DNA from 3 places in the Egicoccus sp. AB-alg2 genome. Region 1 is predicted to be linked to each of the others. Evidence: riboswitches for the same ligand, from Rfam matches in the RefSeq annotation. Region 1 holds a riboswitch; each other region holds the start of a gene.
What was found. A riboswitch is a leader RNA that binds a small molecule or an ion and turns the genes downstream of it on or off. The one in region 1 is predicted to bind thiamine pyrophosphate.

Region 1 (6,526 bases):
CCGGCGAGCCGCCTCGGACGGGCAGATGCTCGCGCCGTCGGCCCGGGCAGCGAGCAGTGCACGGATGGCGCCCTCGAGCCGGTCCTCCACATCGGTCACGGTCGCTCCTTCGAGTCCACGCCCCCCCCGCCCGCGGGACCAGGACGGGGACGTCAGGGGTTCGGTCGCGGCCGAAGACGCAGATGCCGCGCCCCGGGACCCACAAAGGTATGCTCCGATCATACCTTTTCGGTACTTTCGCGTGATACCCGGAGCGTGGCGTGGAGCTCTCCCCGTTCGACTACACCGGCCCGCTGCCGCCCGAGCTCGTGCGCGGCCGCGACGACCTGCTCGTCGACCTCACCGAACGGGCCACGGCCCGCTCGCCCACCGCGCTGCTCGGACCCCGCCGCTACGGCAAGACCAGCGTGCTGCAACGCCTCGCGGCCGACCTCACGGAATCCGCGGTCGTCACCATCGACCTGATGCCCGCGCAGACCCCCAACGACGTCGCCCGCGCCCTTTCCGCTGCGCTGCTCGACACCGACGCCGACGTCGCCCGCAACGCCACCGAGGTGTCCGCCACCCTCGGCTTCAACCTCGTCGGGCTGCGCGGCCAGGTCACCTCGACCCGCCCTGCCGACCGACCCGACCCCGCAGCCGCCTACGCCAACCTCGTCGACACCCTCGTCCGGACCGCGTTGCGTCGCCCGACCGTCATCATCTTCGACGAGTTCCAGCAGATCGCGACCGTCCCCAACGGCACCGCGGTGCTCCGCGCCGCGCTCCAGCACCACTACAAGGACATCGGCCTGCTGTTCGCCGGGTCCGCGCCATCGGCGATGCGCGGCATCTTCTCCAACCACGCCCAGCCGTTCCTCCACCAGGCACAGATCGTCGAGATCGGGCCGCTCGACCTGCCCGCCACCCAGCACATCGTGAACGACGGGTTCACCACGACCGGCCGCACCCCCGGAGCGGTCGCGTCGCTCATCCACCAGTTCACCCGCGGCCACCCGCTTCGCACCATGCAAGCCGCCCACGTCGCCTGGCTGCACGCCACCAACGCCCCCGCCGACACCACCTGGGGCGCGGCACTCGCGACCATCCGGAAGTCCGCCCGCCCCGAGGTCTCGGCCGTCTACGAGCAACTGCCCGACACCCACCAGCGGACGCTGCGGGTCGTCGCCCACCGCCGTTCCGCGCTCGGCGTCGCCGGCGAACTGGTCAACCTCAGCAAGGGCAGCGCCCAGGGCGCCCACCGCAGCCTGCTCGACCACGGCCACCTCGTCGACGTGGACGGCAGCCTGCACGTCACCGACCCGTTCCTCGCGGACTGGCTGGTCGAGACCCACCCGCTCTGACCACCCGCCGGCGTGTTGCTGCGAGCTCCGACGAGGGTCAGCCGCCCAGCGCGTCGGCGATCGGCGTGTCACCGGTGGCGATCTCGTAGGTCTGTCCGATGGTGGCCGGCGCGGCAAGGCACACGGCGATGGTCGCCGCCACGTCCTCACGTGGGATCTTGTCGCCCCGGGACACCGAGGTGGTGATCCGGCCGGTGCCGGGGTCGTCGGTCAGTCCGACCGGCCGCAGGATCGTGTGGTCCAGACCGCTGTCGGCCAGCGCGGCGTCGGCGCGGCCCTTGGCCCGCAGGTAGACGTCGAACACCTCGTCACCCGGGTGGTCGGCATCGGCGTTGACCGAGCTGACCATCACGTAGCGCGACACGCCGGCCTGCCGCGCCGCGTCGACGAGCTTGACGGCGCCGCCGTAGTCGACGGACTCCTTGCGCGGAGCGCCGCTGCCCGGGCCGGCCCCGGCCGCGAACACGACCGCGTCCACCTCGCCGACGGCCTCGGCGAGGGCGGCCGCGTCGGCTTCCTCGAGATCGCACAGCACCGGCTGGGCACCCGCGTCGCGCAGGTCGTCGAAGTGCTCCTCCTTGCGGACGATGGAGCGGACCTCGTCGCCACGCCGGGCCAGGATGCGGGCCAGGTGCAGGGCGATCTTGCCGTGGCCTCCGGCGATGGCGACACGCATGGACGTTCCTCGTTCGATTCGGCGTCGCAGGGACGGGATCGACGCTACCGAGCGGATAGGCTGGCTCGTGTCGGCGGCACCTGGCCGCTCGACACGACGACACCCGGGGAGCTCGGGACAGCCGGGCTGAGAGGGTGGCCGCCTCACCGCCGCGCACCTGCGCGGCGGTGGAGGGCGTCACCGACCCGTGGAACCTGAGCCGGGTAATGCCGGCGGAGGGAGGTGCGACGATGCTGCCCGGACCCTCGGTCCCGTTCCCGGACGCCGCGACCCCGGACATCGCGCCGGAGATCGTGGTGCTGGTCGGTGGCGACCCGGTCCTGCACGACCGGGTCCCGCAGCTGCCGCAGCGGGCGTTCGTCATCGCCGCGGACTCGGGGCTGCACCTCGCCCACGAGTTCGGTCTGCCGGTCCACCTCGTCGTCGGCGACCTCGACTCGGTCCGGCCCGAGCGCCTCGCCGCGGCCCGGGCCGCCGGGGTCCCGGTCCACCAGCACCCGGTGGACAAGGACGAGACCGACCTGGCCATCGCGCTGGATGCGGCCACCCGGTTCGCGCCGGCGCGGGTCACCCTGCTGGGCGGCCACGGCGGACGCCTCGACCACCTGCTCGGCAACGCCCTCGTGCTCGCCGCCGAGGCGTATCGCGAGCTGACGCTGACCGCCCTGGTCGCGTCGGCCACGATCACGGTGGTCCGCGGCGAACGCGAACTTCGTGGGCAGCCGGGCGACTACGTCAGCCTGCTCCCGGCCCACGGCCCGGCGCGGGGGATCACCACGTCGGGCTTGCGGTTCCCGCTCTCGGACGAGGACCTCCCGGCCGGGTCGACGCGCGGCATCAGCAACCAGTTCCTGTCCGATCGCGCCACCGTGCGGTTGACCGACGGCGTCCTGCTCGCCGTCCAACCCGGTGAGCGCGGTCCCGACCACGCCTGAGGAGTACCCATGCGCACCCGTCTGCGCGCCGTCGCAGGTGGCCTGGCCCTGGCCCTGCTGCTCGCGGCCTGTGGGGAGGCGGCCGACGAGTCCGCCGGCCCTGACGAGCCCGAGCCCACGGAGGACGAGACCGGCCCCGACGACATGTCGCCACCCGAGGACCTGCCCGACCAGGTGACCATCACGCTGGTCACCCACGACTCGTTCGACGTCGAGGAGGAGGTGCTCGCCAGGTTCTCCACGGAGACCGGTATCAACGTGGACATCGTGCCGGGCGGGGATGCCGGCTCGACCGTGAACCAGGCCATCCTCACCCGCGACGCCCCGCTGGGCGACGTGCTGTTCGGCGTCGACAACACGTTCCTGTCCCGCGCCCTGGACGAAGAGATCTTCGTCCCCTACGAGTCGCCCGCGCTGGCCGGGGTCGACCCGCAGTTCCTGCTCGACGACCAGCACCGGGTCACCCCGGTCGACTTCGGCGACGTGTGCCTCAACTACGACCGCGCCTGGTTCGAGGAGAACGACGTCGAGGTACCCGACGACCTCCAGGACCTGACCGACGAGGCCTACACCGGGCTGCTCACCGTGATGAACCCCGCCACCTCCTCCCCCGGCCTGGCGTTCCTGCTGGCGAGCGTCGAACGGTTCGGCGAGGACGGCTACCTCGACTTCTGGGAGGCGTTGGCGGACAACGACGTGCTGGTCACCGACGGCTGGTCCGAGGCCTACTACGACGAGTTCAGCGCCACCGGTGACGGCGAGCGCCCGCTGGTCGTGTCGTACGCCTCCAGCCCGCCGGCCGAGGTCTACTTCGCCGACCCGCCACCCGACGAGCCGCCGACCGGCGTCATCGAGGCGTCGTGCTTCCGGCAGGTCGAGTTCGCCGGGATCCTGCAGGGCACGGAGCACGAGGCGGAAGCGCGCCTGCTCGTCGACTTCCTGCTGTCCGAGGCCTTCCAGGAGACCCTGCCGCTGACCATGTTCGTCTTCCCGGTGGTCGAGGACACGCCGCTGCCGGAGGTGTTCGAACAGCACGCCGTCGTCCCCGACGAGCCGCTGCAGCTCGACCCGGAGGAGATCGGCGCGGGACGCGAGGAATGGATCGACGCCTGGACGCGCACGGTCCTGCGGTGAGCGTCGATCAGCGGCCCCCTCGCGGCGCGGGCGACGTCCGTGCCGCGGGGCGCGCCGCTGCACACGGGGTGCCGCAGGCGGTCCGCGCCGCGGCCGGGCGGAGCCTGCTCCTGCTCGTGCCGGCTGCGTTCCTCCTCGTGTTCTTCGTCCTGCCGGTCGGCACGATCCTGCTGACCGGGCTGCGTCCCGAGGGCCGGCTCGACCTCGCCGCCGTGCCCGCGGTGCTCAGCGACCCGGTCACCCTGCGGGTGGCGTGGTTCACGCTGTGGCAGGCGGCCGCCTCGACCGTGCTGACACTGCTGGTCGGGCTGCCGGGCGCCTACGTGCTGGCACGGCTGTCGTTCCGCGGGCGCAGTGCCCTGCGCGCCGCCATCACCGTGCCGTTCGTGCTGCCGACCGTGGTGGTCGGCAGCGCGTTCCTGGCCCTGCTCGGCCCGCGCAGCCCGCTCAACGCACTGCTGGGTGGCGTGCTGGGCGAGGCCGCACCGACGCTGGACCTGCGCCGCACCGTGACCGCGATCCTGCTGGCCCACGTGTTCTTCAACTACGCGGTGGTGGTCCGCACCGTCGGTGGCCTGTGGAGCCACCTCGACCCACGCCTCGAGGAGGCGGCCCGCACCCTCGGCGCCTCGCGCTGGGCGACGTTCCGGGAGGTGTCCTGGCCGCTGGTGCGCCCCGCGGTGGCCGCCGCCGCCGCGATCGTGTTCCTGTTCACGTTCACGTCGTTCGGGGTCGTGCTGATCCTCGGCGGGCCGGGGCGGGCGACCCTCGAGGTGGAGATCTACCGGGCGACCGTCCAGCTGCTGGACCTGCCGCTGGCGTCCGTGCTGGCGCTGCTCCAGCTCGCGGCCGTGACCGCCGCCCTGCTGGTGTACGGCCGCCTGCAGAAGCGCGCGACCGCCCAGCCGCTGCGCAGCGCCGCCACCACCGCCCGGCCGCCCCGGACCCGCGGCGAGCGTGCCTTCCTCGCCGTCAACCTCCTCGTCGTCGCCGGGCTGTTGCTGGCGCCGCTGCTCGTGCTGGTCGAGCGTTCCCTGGCCACCGGTGACGGCTACGGCCTGGACCACTACGCCGCGCTCTTCGGGACCCAGCGCTCGACCGTGCTGGCGGTGGCGCCGTTCGAGGCGATCCGCAACTCGGTCCTCTACGGGCTGGCAGCCACGTCGGTGGCGCTGGTCGTCGGCGGCTGCGCGGCCGTCGCGGCTTCGCGGCCGGGCCGGAGTGGCCGCCTCCTCGACCGCGCGCTGATGCTGCCGCTCGGCACGTCGGCGGCCACGGTCGGCTTCGGGTTCCTGCTCGCGCTGGCGCGCCCACCGCTGGACCTGCGCGGCTCGCGGCTGCTGATCCCGGCCGCGCAGGCGCTGATCGCCACCCCGTTCGTGGTACGCACGCTGCTGCCGGTGCTGCGCTCGATCGACCAGCGCCTGCGCGACGCGGCCGCCACGCTGGGCGCCGCGCCGCGGCGGGTCTGGCGCGAGATCGACCTGCCGATCGTGGGACGGGCCGTGCTGGCGGCGGCCGGCTTCTCCTTCGCGATCGCGGTCGGCGAGTTCGGCGCCACCGTGTTCCTCGCCCGCGGACAGACCCCGACCATGCCGGTGGCGATCTTCCGGCTGCTGGGCCGTCCGGGCGTGACCAACTTCGGACAGGCCATGGCGATGTCGACCATCCTCATGCTGGTCACGGCCAGCGCGATCGCGCTGCTCGACCGGCTCCGCGTGGGCCAGGTGGGACGGTTCTAGATGCTCGCACTGCGCGACGTCCGCGTGTCCTACGGCGACCGGGCCGTCGTCGACGGCGTGGGACTGGACGTCGGCGACGGCGAGGTGGTGGCCGTCCTGGGCCCCAGCGGCTGCGGCAAGTCGACGCTGCTGCGCGCCATCGCCGGCCTCGAGCCGCTGACGTCCGGGAGCATCCACCTCGACGGCCGCGACCTCGCCGGCCGCCGGCCCGACCAGCGGCCGGTCGGGTTGATGTTCCAGGACCACGCGCTGTTCCCACACCGCGACGTCGGCGACAACGTCGGGTTCGGCCCGCGCATGCAACGCCTGTCGGCCGCGGAGATCCGGGACCGGGTCGACGAGGCCCTGGCGTTGGTGGCCCTGCGCGGCGCGGGACACCGGCGGGTCACCGAGCTGTCCGGCGGCGAACAGCAGCGCGTCGCCCTCGCCCGCGCCCTCGCCTCTCGGCCGCGCCTGCTGATGCTGGACGAGCCGCTCGGCTCGCTCGACCGTGCCCTGCGCGACCAACTCCTCGACCAGCTGCCGGAGGTGTTCGGCAAGGTCGGCTGCGGCGTGTTGTACGTCACGCACGACCAGGACGAGGCGCTCACGCTGGCCGACCGGGTGGCGGTCATGCGGGCCGGACGACTGCTGCAGGTCGCGCCACCCGAGGAGCTGTGGACCCGGCCGGTCGACGAGTTCGTGGCCCGCTTCCTC
Region 2 (6,526 bases), on a different contig from region 1:
GGCCGATGTCGCCGTCCGCGGCCGCCACGGCGAGCCAGGAGACGCCCTCCGGCGCCACCGCGACGCCCTCACCATGTGGCTGGAGGCGGGCGCCGACGCGTTCCTGGCCACGGGGCTGCGCAACCTCGTGGTCCTGTTCGCCCGCATCGCGGCGGACGCCGACGCCGTCGAACTGGCCGCGGCGCTGGAGCGGCTCGTCACCCGGCCCTCGTTCGGCTCGGAGGCCCGGCGGATCGGTTCGGCGCTGGAGGCCGCCCGGGCGCGGCTGGGATCCGCCGAGGTGGCGGCCGCCCGTCGCGCGGGCGACACCCACCCCGACATCGCGGCGCTGACCGTGTCGTGCCTGGCACGCATCGACGCGCTGGCCGCGAGACGCTGAGGACCGGCACACGCGTGCACGCGCCGTCATGCGGCGTGCACGCGACGTGCAAGGCCTGTCGGCCACGGTGCGGGTGCCGGCCGGAACGCCGGCCCGCCCACGACCCTGGAGTCCGCCGTGTCCACCTCGATCACGACCCCCGTCTCCGTCGACGAGCGCCTGCTCGCCGACGCCGTCGCGGCCATGGAGCTCGCCAGCGTGTCCCTCGGCCTCGAGCTCGGCCTCTACCGCGCTCTGCACGAGCAGGGCCCGGCCACGGCCGAGGAACTGGCCGACCGCGCCGACGTCGCGCCCCGCTACGCCCGCGAGTGGCTCGAGCAGCAGACCGCCGCCGGCTGGCTGCGCTGCCCGAACCCGGACGAGGCCGCCGAGGTGCGGCGCTTCTCCCTGCCGGCGGTCGCGGCCGCCGTCCTGCTCGAGCCCGACAGCGGGATCCACCTCGGCCCCCTGGTGCACATCGTGCGCGCGTCGGTCGGCGTCTTCGACCGCCTGCTGCCGGCCTACCGCACCGGTACGGGCATCCCGTACGCCGACTACGGAACGGGCGTCCGGCAGGGGCTCGCCGCGCTGAACGGCCCGACCTTCGACACCCAGCTGGCGGCATGGATCGCCGCGCTGCCCGACGTCGACCGGCGGCTGCGGGAGGGCGCCGCACCGCGCGTCCTCGACCTCGGCTGCGGCGTGGGCCGCTCCACGCTGGCGCTGGCACGCGCCTACCCACGCGCGGTCGTCCACGGCATCGACCTCGACGCGGCCTCGGTCCGCGAGGCCGAGGCCGCCGCGTCCGCCGCCGGGCTCGCCCACCGCGTCACGTTCCGCGTCGCCGACGCGGCCGAACTGGCCAGCGAGGGACGCTACGACCTCGTGACGGTGCTGGAGGCGCTGCACGACATGGGCGATCCGGTCGGTGCGTTGCGGGCCGTGCGGCCGCTGCTGGCCGAGCACGGCGTCGTCTACGTCGCCGACGAGCGGGTGGCGGACACGTTCGGCGAGGACGCCGACCTCGTCGAGCGGCTCACCTACGGCTTCAGCATCCTGCACTGCCTGCCGGCCACGTTGGCCGAGGACCCGGTTGTCGCCAACGGCACGGCGCTGCGCGCGACGACGCTGCGGGCGTGGGCCCGGCAGGCCGGTTACCGCGACGCGGTCGACCTCGGCGTCGACGACCCCTTCTGGCGCCACTACCGCCTCGATCCGGAGCCCGTGGCATGAACCGCACCTCCGACGCCACGACCGTCGCCGTCCCCGCGACGTCCCCCGCCCCGGCCGGCACGGTCACCACGCCGTTGCCGCCGGTGCGGCCGGTCGCCGGCAGGGACCCGGCCGGTCACCTCGCCACCGGGTGGGAACCCCACCGCCCGGTGCAGGACGGCCTCGTGCGCCGGTTCGTGCACGCCTACGCGTCCTCGTTCGCGGCCGTGGTGCAGGCGCACGGCGGCCGGGTCGTGCAACGCGACGGCTACGTGGTGCACGACCTCGGCCGGCCCGCGGCCACGTACGGCGGCGTGTCGCTGCTCGCACCGCTGCCGCACGGCGAGCACCGCCGTGTGCTCGCCGCGATCGAGGCCGACCTCGTCCCCGGCGGCACCGGCGACGTGCTGCTGTGGAGCGCGTGGCCGACGCCCGACCTGTCGGCGGACGGGTGGCGGCTGCAGGGCCATCCGCCACTGCTGCTGCGACCGACCGGCGAGGCGGAACCTCCACCACCGGCCTGGCTGCGGATCGAGCGGGTGTCCGACCGTCGGCGCCTCGCGGACTGGGAGCGCGTCGCCGTCGAGGGCTACCCCTTCACCGACGTGCAGCCCTGGCGGCCCGGCGTCCTGGCCGCACCCGCGCTGCTGGACGACCCGCGTTTCCATGCCTGGGTCGGCTACGACGGCGACGAACCGGTCACGATCGGCACCTCGTACGTCGCGCACGGCGTGCACGTGTTCGCGCTCGGCGTCACGCGGCCGAGCCACCGCGGTCGGGGGGCCTGGGAGGCGATGGCACGCCGGCGGCTGGGCACGTTCCCGCGCCTGCCCGTGATGTCGCTCTTCTCCGACTTCAGCCGCGGACCGGCCGAGCGGCTGGGGTTCCTGCCGCTGTCGCGCTGGACCCTGTGGGGCCGTGCACGGAGGTGAACCGCTCGCTACGGTCGGGAACGCAGACGCCGAGGGAGCCCTCCGAACCGCAGGGCTGAGATCGCGCCGGGCGGGCGCGCTACCTCGGAACCTGATCCGGGTCATGCCGGCGGAGGGAGTGCGTCGTGCGGGAGACCACCGTCCCGTCGCTTCACGTCATCACCGACGACCGTCCCGGTCGCGAGGTGCTCGCGACCGTGGCGTCGGCGCTGTCCGCCGGGGCCCCGTGCGTGCAGGTGCGCCGCAAGCGCGGCCGCGACCGGGACCGGCTCGCGTTCGCCGTCAGGGTGGTCCGGGACTGCCACGCGGCCGGGGCGCGCTGCATCGTCAACGACCGCGTCGATCTCGCGCTGGTCGCGGATGCCGACGGCGTCCACCTCGGCGCCGACGACCTGCCGGTCGCCGCGGCACGCGCCCTCGCGGACGCCGTCGCCGGGCCGGGCTTCCTCGTCGGCGGCACCGCGCGCGACCCGGACACCGCCCGGGCGCTGGTCACCGACGGCTGCGACTACCTCGGCGTCGGCCCGGTCCACGCCACGCACACGAAGGACGGCCTCCCGCCGCCGCTCGGCCACGATGGGTTGCGGCGCGTCACGGCCGCCGTCGACGTCCCGGTCGTCGCGATCGCCGGCATCACCGCGGCGCGCGTACCGGACGTGCTGGCCGCAGGTGCCCACGGCATCGCCGTCGTCGGCGCCGTCTCGGACGCTGCCGACGCGGCGGCGGCGACCCGCGACCTGCTCGACGCACTCGCCGGCACGACGGCGGGGCGGTCATGACACGGCAGGACGTCCTGGTCGTCGGCGGCGGCCTGATCGGACTGAGCATCGCCTGGCGGGCCGCCCTGGCCGGGCGACGCGTCACCGTCGTCGACGACCGGCCCGGTGAAGGCGCCTCCGGCGTCGCGGCCGGCATGCTGGCACCGGTGACCGAGGCGGCCTACGGCGAGCAGGCCCTGCTCGCCCTGACGGTCGCGTCGGCACGCCGCTGGCCGACCTTTGCCGCCGACCTCGAGGCCGCCGCCGACACGTCCGTCGACCACCGTCAGGAACCCACCCTGCTGGTCGGCCACGACCGCGACGACGTCACCAGCATCGAGGAGCTCGCCGCGTTCCAGCGCGACCTCGGCCTGGACGTCGAGCGCCTGACCGCTCGCGCCTGTCGGCAGGTCGAGCCGCTGCTGCACCCGCGCGTCCGCGGCGGCGTGCTCGCCCGCGACGACCACCGCGTGGACGCCCAGCGCGTCGTGTCGGCACTGCTGACGGCGTGCGCCGCCGCCGGCGTGGACGTCGACCGCCGCCGTGCGGTGCACCTGGAGCACGACGGCCGCCGTGTCGAGGGCGTCACGCTCGACGACGGCACGCGACTGGCCTCGACGACGGTGGTCCTGGCCGCCGGCACGTGGTCGGCGGACCTGGCCGGCATCCCGGACGCGGCCCGCCCCCCGGTCCGCCCGGTCAAGGGCCAGCTGCTGGTGCTGCGGGCGGACGACCCACTGGCCCTGCGGCCAACCGTGACGGTCCGCGCGCTGGTCCGCGGCCGGCCCGTCTACCTGGTGCCCCGCGAGGACGGCCGGCTGGTCGTCGGCGCCACCCAGGAGGAACGCGGCTTCGACACGACCGTCACCGCCGGTGCCGTCCGCCAACTCCTCGACGACGCCGTGGAGGTGCTGCCGGTCGTCGACGAGCTGACCGTCGAGGACGTCCGTGCCGGGCTGCGGCCCGGCACGCCCGACAACCGCCCGCTCGTCGGGCCGACCGGGCTGGACGGGTTGCTCGTGGCCACGGGACACCACCGTCACGGCGCCCTGCTCGCCCCGCTGACCGCGGACGTGGTCGTCGCCCACCTCGACGGGGGCGACCCGGGCGTCGACCCCGCGGTCCTCGACCCCCGCCGTTTCGCCGCCGAGGTCATCGTATGAACGTCCACGTCAACGGCCACACCCGCACGCTGACGCCCGGGACCACGCTGGGGCAGCTCGTCGACGGACAGGTCCCCGATCGACGCGGCGTCGCCGTCGCGGTCGACGGCGAGGTGGTGCCCCGCCGCGACTGGGACGCCACCGCCCTGGACGACGGCGCACACATCGAACTGGTGGGCGCCGTCCAGGGCGGCTGAGCGACCCCTGACCACCCGTCCGCGGAGGAGCGCATGACCGACCCACTGACCGACCCACTGACCGACCCGCTGGCCATCGGCCGCACCAGCCTGTCGTCGCGGCTGATCCTCGGCACGGGCGGCGCCAGCAGCCTCGACGTGCTCCAGCGGGCCATCCTGGCGTCGGGCACGGAGCTGGTGACCGTCGCCCTGCGCCGTGTCACCGACCACGGCCCCGGCTCGCTGCTGGAGGTGCTGCGCCGCACGGGGGTCGCGGTGCTGCCCAACACCGCCGGCTGCCGGACCGCCGCGGAGGCCGTGATGCTGGCCCGCCTCGGCCGTGACGCGTTCGAGACGGACCGGGTGAAGCTGGAGGTGATCGGTGACGAGCGCACGCTCCTGCCGGATCCCGTCGAACTGCTCGACGCCGCGGAGACGCTCGTCGACGACGGCTTCGAGGTGTTCGCCTACACCAACGACGACCCTGTCACGGCCGTGCGGCTGGCCGACGTCGGATGCGTGGCCGTGATGCCGCTGGGCTCGCCGATCGGCAGCGGCATGGGGATCGTCAACCCGTACAACCTGGCGCTGGTCCGGGAGCAGGTCGAGGTACCGGTGATCCTGGACGCCGGCATCGGGACGGCGTCGGACGCGGCACTCGCGATGGAGCTCGGCTGCGACGCGGTGCTGCTCGCGTCGGCCGTCACCCGCGCACAGGACCCTCAGGCGATGGCCGCGGCCATGCGCCACGCCGTGGCAGCCGGCTGGCTGGCGCGGCGGGCCGGCCGCATTCCCCGCCGCCGGCTGGCGCTGGCCTCGACCAGCGACGTCGGCCGGCCCGACCTCGCCGCGGTGGGAGACCCCACGTGAGCACGACGCTCCCGGCCGCCCGCCCCACCCCCGTGGCCGTGCCGCGGCTGCTCGTGCTGAGCGACCGCGGGCAGGCGGCCGCCGCCGGGAGTGATCTGGTCGGCCACGCCCGTGCCGTCGGGGAGGCCGGCGCGGACGCGCTGGTGCTGCGCGAGAAGGACCTGCCGCGCGCCGAGCGCCGCCGACTGGCCGAGGCGGTCGCCTCGGCCCTGGCCGGTACCGCGACGCGCCTGCTCGTGGCCGGCGACCCCGAGCTGGCGACGGCCGTGGGTGCCGCCGGCGTACACCTCGCCGCGAACCAGCCGGCGCCTTCCGACATGCCCGGACGCCTGGTCCTGCGCTCGTGCCACGACGCCGGCGAGGTGGCCCGCACACGACGCGCCCCGGTGGACGCCGCGGTCGTGTCGCCGGTCGCCGTCACCACCTCGAAGCCGGGCTACGGACCCGCCCTGGGCCGCGACGGGCTGCGCGACCTGGTCGAGGTGGCCGACGGGCTCCCGGTGCTCGCGCTCGGCGGCGTCACGCCGGACGACGTCGCCGCCTGGTGCCACGCCGGTGCCCACGGCGTGGCGGTCATGGGCGCGGTGATGCGCGCGCCCGACCCGGCGGCCGTCGTCCGGCGCCTGCGTGCCGCACTGACCCCGCCCGGCCGAGAGGATCGCCCGTGACCGACCGCACCCCCACCCCCGCCGTCGCGCTCACCATCGCCGGCTCGGACTCCGGCGGGGGCGCCGGCCTGCAGGCCGACCTGCGTGCCTTCGCGGCCATGGGCACGTTCGGCGCCAGCGTCGTGACCGCCGTGACGGCCCAGAACACCCGCGCCGTCACCGACGTCCACGTCGTGCCGGCGCAGGTCGTGCGTGCCCAACTCGACGCCGTGCTCGACGACCTGCCCGTGGCCGCGGTCAAGACCGGCATGCTGGCCACCAGCGAGCTGGTCGCCCTGGTCGCCGACCAGGCGGCGGCCGGACGCCTGCCTCAGCTGGTGGTCGACCCCGTCCTCGTCTCCGCGACCGGGCACCGGCTGTTGGAGCCCGACGCCGTGGCGACCTACCGG
Region 3 (6,526 bases), on a different contig from region 1:
CAGGAGGCGCAGGACACGGTCGATGTCGCGCTGCGGGTCGATCACCGCGGCCACCTGCCCGTCGTGGACGAGGTAGCTGCGGTCACCCAGCGAGGTGGTCTCCAGGGTCACGATGTCCATGTGGGGCCCTCCCGGGCGCGTGCGTGTCTCGAGCGGCGTCGTCGACAACGCCGCAATTGTACGGACAATTCCGCCGAGTGGTTCGGACGTTCGTCAGAGAGGGGCGAGGAGTTCGCCTCTGTCGCGTCCGCGCGTCGTGCCGGACACTCGAACTGGTCGGGACGGACGTTCTCCGTGCACCCGATCGGTTCCTCACCAGGGAAGGAGGCGAGTACGGTGAGACTGGATCGTCGGGACACGATCGCCACCATCCTCGTCACCATCGCCGCGTTGACCTACCTCGGCTACGTCGTTCTCGGCGAACTGCCGCTCGTGCAGGATGCACGGGGCATGGGCGCGGTCGGCATCATCCTCGGCGCGGCTGCCTTCGCCACGCTCGGACTGGACGCGTTCGGTCCGCGGTGGCTGGCTGTCGGCGGCGGCGCACTCACCCTGGCGCTCGGGATCACCGCTGCCGTCCTGGAGACGGGCACGGCTGCCGCCTGGTTCCTGGCCGCCTTCTTCGTCGCTCTGATCGCCATGCTGATCCTCGGACTGGCACGGCACCTCGAGGTGCCGGCCGGCCGCGGCGCGGGACGCCACGCCGGCGGTCACGCCTGAGGCCGCGACACCCACGGCCGCCGCGCGATCCGCGGCGGCCGTCGGCTCGGGACGTCCGCCCCTTGCCGCGGGCCGGTCACCGCGCGAACATCGGGTGAGCGACGTCCGTGTGGTGAGCGGGAACTGGCGCCCCTCCGCCATGAAGCGGAGGCACCCAGCTGAGAGGCCGCTGCGGCGGCGACCGCCACAACCTGATCCGGCCAGTACCGGCGAAGGGACCACCGCACGGGCGTCGCGCCGTCATCCGCCGGTGCGCAGCCGGGCCAGCACCCGGTCGAGGACGTCGGCGTTGTGGTCCTGCTCGCCGGCGCCGGCGGCTTCGTCACGCCACAGCGCCCACAGTTCGTCGTCGTAGTCGCCGGTGCGGACGTGTTCCAGGTCGACGTGGCGGCGCACGAGCATCACGACCTGACCACGATCCATGGTCGGCTGGCCTGCCGCCGTGCGCGCCGGCCCGCCGAGTTCGTCGAGTCCGCCGTTCGCGGATTCGTGCTGCGCCATCGTGCGTCCTCGCCTCGACGTCGGCCCCCGTGGGGGACTCCAGTCTGGGTCGCGGCAGCCGTATCCGGACAGGGACAGGAGGCCTGCCGGCGCTTCGCGAGCCGGGGCCCGAGGGCCCTCCACACACGGGACCGTCCGGCACTGGACCGGGGCGGCGGTCGGACGTATCACGAACCTGAGGGCAACGCTCGATCCAGGCGAGGTGAGGACGATGGGCACCGTCACACGCACCACCCTCACGGTCGTCCTCGGCATCGCGGCGGTCGTGCTCCTGGTCGCACTGTTCGGCCGCGGTGGTGGCGTGGTCACCGCCACACCGGCTGCGGACGGCACGGTGCGCATGGTCATGGAGGAACGCGCGTTCGCGCCGACGGACGTCACGATCGTCGCCGGCCGTCCGGTGACCTTCGAGTTCGTCAACCGTGACGTCGGCAGCCACATGGTGAGCTTCGGACGTGCGGTGGTCGAGGAGGACCAGCGCGCCGTCGGCTTCGGCGAGGACCTGCTGGCCGGCCTCGACGTGGACGTGCGCCCGTCCGTGGACCGAATGGACGTGCAACCGCCCTACCGCGGGACGACGATCATGGTGCAGGGCGGCGAGACGGTCTCGGTGACCTTCACGGTGCCACCGGAACGGCGCGGCGACTGGCAGATCGGCTGCTTCACGTCCCGGGGGTGTGACTACCGCACCGGCATGGCGGCCGCCCTCCACGTCGAGTAGCACGCGCCGGGACCGGCCCCGCGACGCGACCCGGGGGAGATGGGTCATGGCACTCGAGGCGCACACGACGGAGGTCAGCATCCCGGTCGTGGGAGGCGCGCTGTACGGTGACTGGTCCGTGCCCGCGGCACCGGCGGGCGTCGTGGTCTTCGCGCACGGCAGCGGCTCGAGCCGGTTCAGCCGACGCAACCAGCTCGTCGCGGCCGTCCTGCAGCAGGTCGGTTTCGCCACACTGCTCATGGACCTGCTCACACCGGCGGAGGAGGACGTCGACCGGGTCACGCGGGGCTTCCGGTTCGACATCCCGCTGCTCGCCGACCGGGTCGTCGCCAGCATCGACTGGCTGCGCGACGACGAGGTCTTCCGTCCGGGCCGCGTCGGTCTCTTCGGGGCCAGCACCGGCGCGGCGGCGGCGCTGGTCGCCGCCGCGCAGCGTCCGTCCGCCGTGGGTGCCGTCGTCTCGCGCGGGGGACGACCCGACCTGGCCGGACCGGCCCTGCGCCGCGTGCGTGCGCCGACGCTGTTGATCGTCGGCGAACGCGACCGGACGGTGCTGGCGCTCAACCAGCAGGCGCGCGCGGAGATGTCGGCTCCCGTCGAACTCGACGTCGTGGCCGGCGCCACGCACCTGTTCGAGGAACCCGGCGCGCTCGAACGGGTCGCCACGCTGGCCCGGGACCACTTCACGGCCTGGCTCGTCTGATGCCACCCGTCCTCCCACGGCGGGCACGTCGGCCCTGTTCGCGCCCGGCGGCGTGCGCCACGCTGAGATCGTCGGTCGAGGGAGGTGTTCACCATGACCGTCGAGTTCGAGACCCGCGAGCAGGAGTTGCGTGCTCGCGCCATCGCACAGCTGGAGAAGAAGCGCGAGTTCTACGGCCACGCGCTGGTGTTCCTGGTCGTCAACGGCCTGTTGATCCTGACCTGGGCGCTGACCGGCGCAGGCTTCTTCTGGCCGATGTTCCCGCTCGCCGGCTGGGGCATCGGGCTGTTCTTCCACGGGTTGGACGTGTACGGCGGCGAGCCGTCCGAGGACCGCATCCGGACCGAGATGGACCGGCTGCGCTGATGCCGGCCCTCGCGCCGTGACCACCGTCCGGAGCCCGCGCACCCCCGCGGCGGAGCGCCGGGCCGACGTCTGGCGGCGCTGGGTCGCGGCCAACGCCCTGGCGGAACTGGTCGGCCTGAGCCTGGCCGCGGGTGTCGCGATCATGGTGGCGCCCTGGCTGGACGCCGGCGAACCCGCCCCCCTGTTCACCGCCACGGCACTGGTGATCGCCGGCGGTGGCCTCGAGGGGCTGGTGGTCGGGCGCCTGCAGTGGCAGGTGCTGTGCGACCCGCTGCCCGTGCTCGCAGCGGGGCGCTGGGTGGGCGCGACCGTTCTTGGTGCGGTGCTCGCCTGGACGCTCGGGATGCTGCCGTCCACGGCGATGACCCTGCTGGACGGCGGCGGTGGCCAGGCGCCGGCCGCAGCGCCGTTCGGGGCCGCCGTCCAGTACGCGCTGGCCGCGGTGCTCGGTGCGGTGGCCGGCCTGGTGCTCGGCTGGCCCCAGGCGCGGGTCCTGCGGGGCCACGTCCCGCGTGCCGGGCGTTGGCTGCTCGCCAACGCCGTCGCCTGGGCGGTGGCGATGCCGGTGATCTTCCTCGGCATCGACCTGGCATTCGCGCTGCGGACCCTCCCGGCCCGGATCCTCGTCGGCATGCTGACCTGCCTGGCGGCCGGGGCGGTGGCCGGCGCGATCCACGGCCGGTGGCTGGTGCGCATGACCATGGGACACGACGTGCCACGGCGCGCATGAGGGAGCCGAGGCGTCACGCGCCGGGCGACGTATCGTGGTGGCAGCCGAGGGTGGAGGACGTGGGTGACGGACGGCGCTCGACCGAACGACGGGCTGGTCCTGTTCGGCGCGACCGGCGACCTGGCCCGCAAGAAGCTCTTCCCGGCGCTGCTGCGCCTGGCGGAGCAGGGCCGCCTCCCGGACGTCGTGGTCGGCATCGGCCGCTCGGCGTGGGACGTCGAGCAGCTGCGGGCGCACGCACGCAAGGAGCTCGACCTGTCCACTCCGTCGGCGCAGGCCGCCTGGGAACGGCTGTCGGCGGCCCTGCGGTACGTGGCCGGTGAGTACCGGGACCCGGCGACCTACACCGCCCTGTGCGCGGCGCTGGACGGCGCCGAGCGGCCGCTGTTCTACCTCGCCGTACCGCCCAGCGTGTTCACCACGGTGATCGAGGGGCTGGCGGGCGCCGGGCTCTCTGCGCGTGCACGGGTCGTGCTGGAGAAGCCGTTCGGCCGCGACCTCGCGTCCGCCCGGCGGTTGAACGGCTGCGTGCTCGACAACTTCGACGAGTCGCAGGTGTTCCGCATCGACCACTTCCTCGGCAAGGAAGAGGTGCTGGACCTGCTCGTGCTGCGGTTCGCCAACGTGTTCCTGGAGCCGATCTGGAACCGGCAGTACGTCGATCACGTGCAGATCACGATGGCCGAGGACTTCGGCGTCGAGGGCCGTGGCGGCTTCTACGACGAGGTCGGCACGTTGCGCGACGTGGTCCAGAACCACCTGCTCGAGCTGCTGACGCTGCTCGCGATGGAGCCGCCCGCCGGCGCGGACGCGGCCGCGTTCCGTGACGAGCGCTACAAGGTGTTGCGGGCCATGCCCGCGCTCGACCCCGCAACGGTCGTGCGCGGTCAGGTCGAGGGATACCGCGACGAGGCCGGTGTCGACCCGGCGTCGACCACGGAGACGTTCGTGGCCCTGCGCGCCGAGGTCGACAACTGGCGCTGGGCGGGCGTGCCGTTCTTCGTCCGCGCCGGCAAGAACCTGCCGACGACGGTCACCGAGGTGCTCGTGGAGTTCAAGCGACCGCCGCGGCTGTTCTTCGCCCGCGGCGACGGCCCGGCACCGCACCCCAACCACCTGCGGTTCCGAGTCAAGCCCAGCGAGGAGCTGAGCTGGAGCGTGCAGACGAAGGAGCCGGGCGAGGAGCTCTACAGCCGTCCGGTCGACCTCGCCTACACCTACGACCCGCACCGCGACGGCCCACGCGACGAGGCCTACGCGCGCCTGCTCGGTGACGCCCTGGTCGGTGACCAGCGGCTGTTCGCGCGCGCCGACAGCGTCGAGGAGTCGTGGCGGATCGTCGCACCGGTCCTGGAGTCCCCGCCGTCGGTGCAGCCCTACCGGGCAGGGACGTGGGGGCCGCCGGAGGCCGCCGCGCTGCTCGGCGAGGCTCGAGCGTGGCACGACCCGGACCGGGGCGACTGACGCGTGCACGTCGAGGTACGAGACCCCGAGGTACTCCCGGGCGTGGTGGCGGCGACGATCGCGGCGATGCTCCGGGAGGCCGTCGCGGCCCGGGGCGTCGCGACCCTCGCGGTCAGCGGCGGCCGGACGCCGAGCGCGATGCTCGCGGCGCTGGCGGCCGAGGACGTACCGTGGACGAAGGTGTGGCTGCTGCAGGTCGACGAGCGGGTCGCGCCGGCGGGCGACCCGGCCCGAAACCTCGTCGGGTTGCAGGACGCGCTCGTTCGGCACGGCCCCGTGCCAGCAGGGCGCATCCTGGCCATGCCCGTCGACGGGACGTCGACGTCCGAGGAGGCCGCGCGCCGTTACGCGGCGACGCTGCGGGACGTCGCCGGGCGCCCACCCGTGCTGGACATCGTGCAACTGGGCCTGGGCGACGACGGCCACACCGCGTCACTGGTGCCGGACGACCCCGCGTCGGAGGTCACGGATGCCGACGTAGCGGCCACGGAGACCTACCGCGGCCACCGGCGGGTCACCCTGACCCGACCGACCCTCGACCGCGCCCGGCACCGCGTGTGGCTGGTCACCGGCGCCGACAAGGCGGGCGCGGTCGCCCGCCTGTGGGCCGCCGACCCGACGATCCCCGGCGGCCGTATCCGGCGCGAGCACGCGCTGCTCCTCCTCGACCCCGCTGCAGCCCGATTCCTCGCTGCCGATGCGGCAGATGGCCGCGGGTGAGCGTTCTCGCCGGCCCGGCTCGGCGTACCGACTAGAATCTCCCGCAATCCGAGCCTTCCCCGATCGCGGCACCGAAGCCCTTCCGGATGCCGAGGTTCGCGTTGTCCCGAGGAGCACGCAGACCGTGACCGAGACACGGTTCCCGCCCCGTGGCAGCCTGCCCGCCGACGCGGTCACCGCCGACGGCGGCACGTCGGGGCCGTCGGTGGAGGAGCAGCTGGTCCGCAAGCAGGCCGAGGTCGAGCAGTTGTTCTCGGCCATGCGCCACCGCGCCGTCATCGAGCAGGCCAAGGGTGTGCTGATGGGCTGGCTCGGTGTGGACGCCGAGCGCGCCTTCGGTCACCTGGTCGGCTACTCGCAGCGCAACAACCGCCGCCTGAGCGAGGCCGCCGCCGCGCTGGTCGCCTACGCCAGGGAACGGCGGCCAGCGTCCGACGAGGCCGCAGCCCTGCCCGACGACCGGCAGCTGTTCGCGGAGGCGTCCCAGCGCCGCCTGCAGGAGCTGCTGGGGGACTCGGCGATCGCCGCGGCGCCGGACCTCGAGCACCTGTTGCGGGAGGTCCGTGCCACGTTGGAGCCGCCGCCCGACGGCATGCTGCTG

Region 2: another riboswitch for thiamine pyrophosphate. It lies ahead of thiE (thiamine phosphate synthase); the one in region 1 lies ahead of ACERM0_RS11785 (thiamine diphosphokinase).
Region 3: another riboswitch for thiamine pyrophosphate. It lies ahead of ACERM0_RS12760 (hypothetical protein); the one in region 1 lies ahead of ACERM0_RS11785 (thiamine diphosphokinase).

Annotation. Positions count from the first base shown of each region.
Region 1 covers NZ_JBGUAX010000005.1:412,319-418,844, forward strand. The annotation lists gene ACERM0_RS11770 (DUF3253 domain-containing protein) at 1-99, opposite strand, end outside; gene ACERM0_RS11775 (AAA family ATPase) at 261-1,343, shown strand; gene ACERM0_RS11780 (SDR family oxidoreductase) at 1,381-2,019, opposite strand; TPP riboswitch at 2,114-2,257, shown strand; gene ACERM0_RS11785 (thiamine diphosphokinase) at 2,250-2,954, shown strand; gene ACERM0_RS11790 (thiamine ABC transporter substrate binding subunit) at 2,964-4,088, shown strand; gene ACERM0_RS11795 (ABC transporter permease) at 4,199-5,830, shown strand; gene ACERM0_RS11800 (ABC transporter ATP-binding protein) at 5,831-6,526, shown strand, end outside.
Region 2 covers NZ_JBGUAX010000003.1:402,241-408,766, reverse strand. The annotation lists gene ACERM0_RS07130 (BTAD domain-containing putative transcriptional regulator) at 1-379, shown strand, start outside; gene ACERM0_RS07125 (trans-aconitate 2-methyltransferase) at 497-1,591, shown strand; gene ACERM0_RS07120 (hypothetical protein) at 1,588-2,502, shown strand; TPP riboswitch at 2,524-2,638, shown strand; gene thiE (thiamine phosphate synthase) at 2,628-3,281, shown strand; gene thiO (glycine oxidase ThiO) at 3,278-4,423, shown strand; gene thiS (sulfur carrier protein ThiS) at 4,420-4,620, shown strand; gene ACERM0_RS07100 (thiazole synthase) at 4,654-5,469, shown strand; gene ACERM0_RS07095 (thiamine phosphate synthase) at 5,466-6,137, shown strand; gene thiD (bifunctional hydroxymethylpyrimidine kinase/phosphomethylpyrimidine kinase) at 6,134-6,526, shown strand, end outside.
Region 3 covers NZ_JBGUAX010000006.1:100,780-107,305, reverse strand. The annotation lists gene ACERM0_RS12775 (rhodanese-like domain-containing protein) at 1-120, opposite strand, end outside; gene ACERM0_RS12770 (hypothetical protein) at 337-720, shown strand; TPP riboswitch at 827-955, shown strand; gene ACERM0_RS12765 (hypothetical protein) at 961-1,221, opposite strand; gene ACERM0_RS12760 (hypothetical protein) at 1,433-1,942, shown strand; gene ACERM0_RS12755 (dienelactone hydrolase family protein) at 1,989-2,645, shown strand; gene ACERM0_RS12750 (2TM domain-containing protein) at 2,739-3,011, shown strand; gene ACERM0_RS12745 (hypothetical protein) at 3,028-3,741, shown strand; gene zwf (glucose-6-phosphate dehydrogenase) at 3,805-5,205, shown strand; gene pgl (6-phosphogluconolactonase) at 5,209-5,925, shown strand; gene ACERM0_RS12730 (ANTAR domain-containing protein) at 6,050-6,526, shown strand, end outside.